3 regions of the Actinomadura sp. genome follow, and region 3 is predicted to be linked to each of the others. Evidence: riboswitches for the same ligand, from Rfam matches in the RefSeq annotation. Region 3 holds a riboswitch; each other region holds the start of a gene.
The links. Region 3 has a riboswitch for cyclic di-AMP ahead of ACIWVC_RS09015 (NlpC/P60 family protein). Riboswitches for the same ligand answer to the same signal wherever they lie in the genome.
Positions count from the first base shown of each region.

Region 1: another riboswitch for cyclic di-AMP. It lies ahead of ACIWVC_RS04340 (CHAP domain-containing protein); the one in region 3 lies ahead of ACIWVC_RS09015 (NlpC/P60 family protein).
Region 2: another riboswitch for cyclic di-AMP. It lies ahead of ACIWVC_RS31280 (CHAP domain-containing protein); the one in region 3 lies ahead of ACIWVC_RS09015 (NlpC/P60 family protein).

Region 1 is NZ_JBIQHY010000006.1:100,470-102,698, reverse strand. It holds gene ACIWVC_RS04345 (hypothetical protein) at 1-153, opposite strand, end outside; gene ACIWVC_RS04340 (CHAP domain-containing protein) at 193-1,041, opposite strand; cyclic di-AMP (ydaO/yuaA leader) riboswitch at 1,053-1,196, opposite strand; cyclic di-AMP (ydaO/yuaA leader) riboswitch at 1,349-1,548, opposite strand; gene ACIWVC_RS04335 (NlpC/P60 family protein) at 2,046-2,229, opposite strand, start outside.
Region 2 is NZ_JBIQHY010000149.1:2,506-4,734, reverse strand. It holds gene ACIWVC_RS31285 (CDP-glycerol glycerophosphotransferase family protein) at 1-14, opposite strand, end outside; gene ACIWVC_RS31280 (CHAP domain-containing protein) at 243-986, opposite strand; cyclic di-AMP (ydaO/yuaA leader) riboswitch at 998-1,135, opposite strand; gene ACIWVC_RS31275 (SpoIIE family protein phosphatase) at 1,606-2,229, opposite strand, start outside.
Region 3 is NZ_JBIQHY010000016.1:40,475-42,703, reverse strand. It holds gene ACIWVC_RS09025 (hypothetical protein) at 1-177, shown strand, start outside; gene ACIWVC_RS09020 (hypothetical protein) at 194-475, opposite strand; cyclic di-AMP (ydaO/yuaA leader) riboswitch at 988-1,128, shown strand; gene ACIWVC_RS09015 (NlpC/P60 family protein) at 1,137-1,757, shown strand; gene hpnH (adenosyl-hopene transferase HpnH) at 1,812-2,229, opposite strand, start outside.

The DNA of each region.
Region 1 (2,229 bases), on a different contig from region 3:
GCGGGAGGCGCGGTCCCGCGGCGGCGCGCCGCCGCCCGGCCGGGCGCCGAGGAGGCCGGCGCCGCCCGCCAGCAGCGCGGCGGCGCCGCCCGCGCCGAGGGCGAGGACCCTGCGCCGCGACAGGGAGCCCCCGCGCTCCGGACCGTCCTCCATGGCCGCGATCCTATGCAGCCCGCGCCGCCCGGAGCGCCGTCATGACCGGTAGTCGGGGTATCCGTAGCCGACGACGTCGTCGGCCGAGCGCTTCTTGATCTTGACGGCGTTGCCGGTGTTGCCTTCGACGGCCTCGATGGTGTCGCCGTCGATCTTCTTGACCACGATGCCGACGTGCCGGATGTCCTTGACGGCCTTGCCGCCGCTCCACGCGTAGAAGACGATCGCGCCGGGCCGCGGCTCGGTGCCCCAGCGGCCGTGCTGCCGGAACCAGCGGGCGTGGGCGACCGTCCAGGCGTCGATGCCGATCTGGTCGGTGAAGCCGAGCTGCTCGCCGACCCAGGAGACGAACATGTCGCACCACTGCGCGTCGCTGTAGCCGCTGATGGAGCCGCCGTCGCGGGCGACGGTCTCCTTGGCGCGGGCGGTGCCCATGTACCACTTCTGGAACTTGGTCTCGCCGCCGCCGTCCTCGGTGACGCCCACCTGCGACTTGGCGATCTCGATGGCCTCCTCGGCGGTGGGCCGCGCGTCCCCGGACTTCCCGGGGGCGGCCGCCTTCGGCTTCTTCACCGGCCCGCCCCGCGGGCGCTGGCCGTCCGGGCTCTTCCCGGGCTTCCCGGGGGCCTTCTCCGCCGTCCGGGCCGATCTGTCCTTGGACGCGCCCTTGGACGAGCCGCCGGCGGCCTTCTTCGCCGTGGTGACGCCGGCCGCCGCGGCGGCCGCCGGCGCGGAGGCGAACGGCAGGACGGACGCCTGCGCGGTGGCCGCGGCGGTGCCGAGCACGGCGGCGCCGACGAGCACGCCGCCGGTCGTCCGCCAGGTGACGGACAGGGTGGAGGGCTTGCGGTGCTTGCCCGCTGTCTTCTTGCGATGTGCGCCTGGCACGGGGGGACATCTCCTCGACTTCCATGCCGCCTACCGGGTTAGCTGACGGGTTCGGGCGTGGAAGCCGCCCTACGGCCGCCCATGGCGGGCATGCCGATTCACCCCGAAAAAGGACACGATGGGTCCCCGGCTCCGCGTCCGGGCGCGCGTGTGCGCGCGGCGGACCGCGGACTCGGCGGTGGCGTGCCGGAGGGCACGCCGGTTCGGATGGGGGCTCCGCGGGACGGGGGCGTCCGCGGAGTGCAGTGTGCTCGGGCGTGGCCGCGCGTCGGGCGGCCACGCCCAGGCAACGCTGCGGAACTCACTCCTTCGTTCTTCCAGACGCCTACCGGGTTAGCTGACGGGTTCGGGCGTGGAAGTGGCCCTACGGCGGGCTCTACCGGAACGGGGCCGGGAGAGACGCACCGATTCACCCCGGGTGCCGGAATGCCCGTCCGGGAGGTCTCCCGGACTCCGGCGGTGTGGGTCCCCGGTTCCGCGTTGACGCGGACTCGGCGCTGCCGCTGCGTTCCTGGGGGCGAGATGGGGCCCGGCGCGGGACCTGTCTCCCGCGTGCGAACGAGCGGCTCCTGATGTTGTGCGCGGACGCCGGCCGTTGCCGGGGCGTCCTGGGGGCCTGACCCGCGAGGACCGCCGTGGCTGCGCTCTCAGCGCCATGCACGCCGTGAGCGTGCGCACGGTGGCCGGGCCGGCCGCGGTCCGGGGGCGGACCGCCGCGGCACCGTCCGGTGCCGCTGGACGGCACGTGGATCGTGTCGCCCGGGGAGGGAGGACGGCGCGTGGCTCGCGCCGCCGGTACGCGGCGGCTGGATGCGCCGCGTGGGACCGAGGCGCCTGGTGGGCGCCGCGGGGCCACGGCGTCTGGAGGGCGCCGGGGTGGTGACAAGGTACCAAAGCCCCAACAGAAGGCAAACCCCCCCAAAATCAACAACGGACCAGGTCAGACCTGGTCCGTCGTCGGGGAGAGCTCCGTCACACCCGCGAGGGGCGTGCGGGGCGGGGCGTCAGGGGCGCCCGGCGCCGTAGTAGTTGCTCAGGTAGTAGCCCGAGGTGATGCTGACCACCTCGACGGTCTTGCCGGTGCGCGGGGCGTGGATCATCTTGCCGCCGCCCACGTACATGCCGACGTGGCCGAGGCCGCTGAAGAAGACCAGGTCGCCGGGCTGCAGGTCGCTCTTCGCCACCCGC
Region 2 (2,229 bases), on a different contig from region 3:
GGGCGCAGCCGCATGGGCATCCCTCCCGTTCCGCCGGGGACCGAGCCGGGCGCCGCGGGGCGCCGGCCGGACGCGCGTCCGCCAGGGATTCCTTTCCTGGAAAGCCTCAGTGAGGTCCAAGAGGGATCAAAGGCTGTCAACGCTTCGCATTACCCGACTTCACCGGAGACATGGGGGCAGACCGCCCGGAAAGCCCGAAGGCACCCGGCCGGGGAGCCGGGCGCCTTCGGGTGCGGGGAGGGTCAGGAGGCGTAGTCGGGGTAGCCGTAGCCCACGATCTGCGACTTGTCGCGGATCTTCTTCTCCACCTCGTTGTTGCTGTTGCCCTCGATGGTCTTGACCTTGCCGCCGCCGTTGTCCTTCACGACGAGGCCGACGTGGTCGATGTCACCGATGCCGCCCTTGGAGCCGTTCTGCCAGTCGAAGAACACGACGGCGCCCGGCTTGGGCTTGTGGCCCCAGCGGTCGGTCTTCTTGAACCAGCTGGCGTGCTGGACGGTGTAGGCGTCCCAGCCCATGTTCTTCACGCCGGTCTGGGCGCCGAGCCAGGAAACGAACATGTCGCACCACTGGGCGCCGTTGTAGGCCTTGACCGAGAAGCCGCCGTCGCGCTTGGCGGTGGCCTTGGCGTGCGGGGTCGAGACGTACCACTTGTGGAACTTGGTCTGACCGCCCTTGCCCTCGCTGATGCCGACCTGCTTCTGGGCCAGCTTGATGACCTCGGACGGCTTCACGTCGCGCGGCGGCACCTTGTAGCCGGCCTCGCGGGCCTCGGCCGCGCTCGTCTTCGCGGACGTCTGCGAGGCGGCGGCGCCCTTCGCGGCGGCGGCCTGGGCGGGCGCGTCGGCCGCGGCGCTGCCACCGGCGAGGGGGTTCAGCACGGCGAGCCCGACGGCGCCGGCGAGGACGGCCCCGACGGCGGCGCCGACGGCCTTGTCCTCGGACGAGAAGCGGTTGAGCGAAAGTCGATCGAAACGACCGGACATGCAGGGAATCTCCTTGTCTTCCATGGCGCCTACCGGGTTAGCTGACGGATTCGGGCATGGAAGCAGCCCTACGGCGCGGCTCTGGACGCGCCGATTCACCCCTGGAACGTTGGGTCCCCGGCTCCGTCCGGTCGTGGCGACCGGGACGGACTCGGCCTCGCACCGCGGACGCGGTGCTGACTATTCGGATTTGCCTCAGCGACTGGTCTCGGTGAGGGGGGCGCGCATCGTCTGGCGCGCATCGCGTGCGGGTGCCGCTCCGCGATCATCGGCCGCACTGGGCGCGGCCGGCGGCAACGCATGGGGCGCGCTGCGGGATTCGGATAGAAGGTAGCAACCTTCTCAAGAAAAGCAAACCAGGCACAAACCTCGGTTATGCCCGCTCAATGCCCTTCCAAGGATTCACCAACAGCGTCCGGCCCCGGGGTGTTCCCGATCTTTCCCCGACCGGCCCTCAGCCCTTTGCCCATGGGACTTACCGGCCGATGAGCAAAGGGTAAAGAACGCTCACCGGGCGAGGGCCGGCGCCCGGCGGACCGCCGCGCGCCGGCCCTCGCCGCCGGTCACTATGAGTCGTACCTCACACGGGCGCCCCTCGCGGGCGGGCGCGTGGGGTCGGTCACTCGACGAGCAGGGCGAACAGGGTGGTGTCGTCCGCCGCCCGGTCGAACTCCATCCGCGCCAGCACCTCGTCCAGGGCCAGGTCCGGGCGCAGCGAGGAGTCCTGCAGGATCTCGGTGAGGCGGCCGATGCGCTCGTCCAGGTCCGCGTCCCTGCGCTCCACCAGGCCGTCGGTGTAGAGGAACAGCAGGTCCCCCGGGTGCAGGCGGGTGGTGATCGTCGTGTACTGCCAGGGCATCGCGCCGAGCATCGGGTCGCGGACCACCTCCAGCGGCGCCGCCCGGCCCTCCCGCACCAGGATCGGCGGCGGATGGCCCGCGCACGTCCACGCCAGCACCCGGCGGGACGGGTCGAAGTGCGCGACGATCGCCGTGCCCGTGGCGGGCGGGTCCATGGTGCCGACCAGCTCGTTCAGCCAGTCCACCAGCCGTCCCGCCGGCTCGCCCGTGCAGGCGAGGCCGAGCAGCCCGTTCCGGGTCCGCGCCATCGCCGCCGCCGCCGGGAGCCCGTGCCCGGCCGCGTCCCCGATGGCGAACAGCCCCCGGCCGTCCGGCAGCGCCCGGGTCGCGAACCAGTCCCCGCCGATGCGGGCGGTGCTCTCCGCCGCCAGGCTCCGGACCGC
Region 3 (2,229 bases):
AAGCCCGCGGTCTTCGACGAGGACATCTCCCCCTACACCACGCTCAACCTGCGAACCGCCCTGATCGCGGCGGAGAACGGCACCGAGCCGCCGGACAAGTCGCACGACGCGGTCTGGGGCGACGCGCAGCTCGTGCCGTCCGGCGGCACGACCGACGGCTGCCTGAGCACGGGCTGAGCCCGGCGCCGCCCCCTCAGAAGATGATGAACATCATCCGGTAGCGGCCGCCCCGGTAGAGGTAGCGGGCGTAGAGGGCGGAGAGCCCGGCGATCAGGAGCCCGAGCAGACCGGTGCCGACCAGGTCGTGGGCGAGGAAGAACAGGCTCCCCATGAGGAGGAGCACGGTCACGCCGCACCAGTACCAGAAGTAGAACCCCATGTAGGTGGTGGCGGGCCGGGGCGCGGGCGCGCCGGGGCCGGGCGGGTGGACCGGCCGGCCACCCGTCTGGTACTGCCTGCCGTCGTCATGGGCCACGGCTGCTCCATTCATCGGTGGGTGAAGTGCCCTTCTCGCCGCCGAACGCGGCACCGGCCCGGGCGTTCCGGTCCCGGCCGGCGGGACCTGACCAGCCCACCAGGAGGCCGCTCCCCATGAACGAAAGGCTGGACACCTCTGGAATCCGCTGAATGTCCCGCAGGTCCCGCTCCCCGCCGTGGCGTAGATCACGGAGCCGATCCGGGAGCGGCCGGGAACGCCCGCCGCGAGGGGCCTGGAGGCGTTGGCGGAGAGGCGCGTCAGGGGGTTGAGCTGGGGGTTTGATTTTGCGGGAGTTTGCCTTGGCTTGGCGATCTGCGTTAGCTTGGCGCCCGCCAAGGCGCTCACCAGGCGTTCTTGTCCCATCCGGCACACGGATGGACGGGCGACACGATCCACGTGTCGCGCGGCCCTGAGGCGGTCGCCTCGGAAGGGCCTTACAACATCAGCGCCGCTCTTTCGCCGCATGGGACAGGGGTCCCGTGCACGGGGCCGACGTGCCCTCAGGATCGCAGCGGCAACCGCCGAGTCCGCCGTCGCGCGGAGCCGGGGACCCACCCTCACTGGGGTGAATCGGCCTCTCCCATGGCCGTAGGGCGACTTCCACGCCCGAACCCGTCAGCTAACCCGGTAGGCGGCTCATGGAAGAAGGAGCCCCCCTTTGAAAGGCAAGCACAGCAAACGTTCGGGCCGTCGCGGCCTGAGCCCCAGCGCCAACGGCGCACTGGTCGGCCTCGCCGTGTTCGGTGTGGCGGCCACGACCGTGCACGCGGCGGACGCACCGGACGACGGCAGCGCCGCGGTCGCCGCCGTCCACACGGTTCCGAAACCGCGCAAGGCCGCGCCCGTCGAACGGGAGAAGGACGAGCGGTCGCGGGTCATCGAGCGGGCCAAGACGTGGAACCCGCACTCCGCGGACCGGGTGCCCTACAGCCAGACCGGCTACCGCGACGGCTACCGGAGGGACTGCTCGGGATTCGTCTCCATGGCCCTGCGGCTGCCGAAGCCGGGGCCGAACACGGTCGGGCTGACGTCGTCGCGGTACACCGAGCGCATCAAGATGTCGGAGCTCAAGAAGGGCGACCTCGTCATGGACGCCCAGGGCACCAACACCACGCGGCACGTCGTCATCTTCGAGAAGTGGGCCGACAAGGAGCACACGGAGTACTGGGCGTACGAGCAGCGGGGACGGTACGGCACCGACCACCGGACGCGCGACTACGGCCTGGACCCCGGCAGCGAGTACAAGGCCTACCGGCCGGTCAAGCTCAAGGACGCCTGACGAGCGTCCCGGCCCGGAGAGTGGGGCGGATCCCCCGCTCTCCGGGCGGTCCGGTCAGGTGTCGCGTATCGCCCTGATGGACTCCTTCAGGGAGCCGACGGTGGCCATGACCGCGGTCGGCTCGTAGCCGCAGTGCGCCATGCAGTTGGCGCAGCGCGGGTCCCGGCCCCGGCCGTAGGCGTCCCAGTCGGTCTCGTCGAGGAGTTCCTGGTAGGTCTGGGCGTAGCCGTCCGACATCAGGTAGCAGGGGCGCTGCCAGCCGAAGAGGGAGTAGGACGGGATCGCCCACGCCGTGCAGGGGAAGTCGACCTTGCCCTCCAGGAAGTCCAGGAAGAGCGGCGAGTGGTTGAGCCGCCAGCGCTTGCGGTTCCCGTCGGCGAACGCCTTGCTGAACAGCTCGCGGGTCTCCTGGACGCCGAGGAAGTGCTCCTGGTCGGGCGCCTTGTCGTAGGCGTACCCCGGCGAGATCATC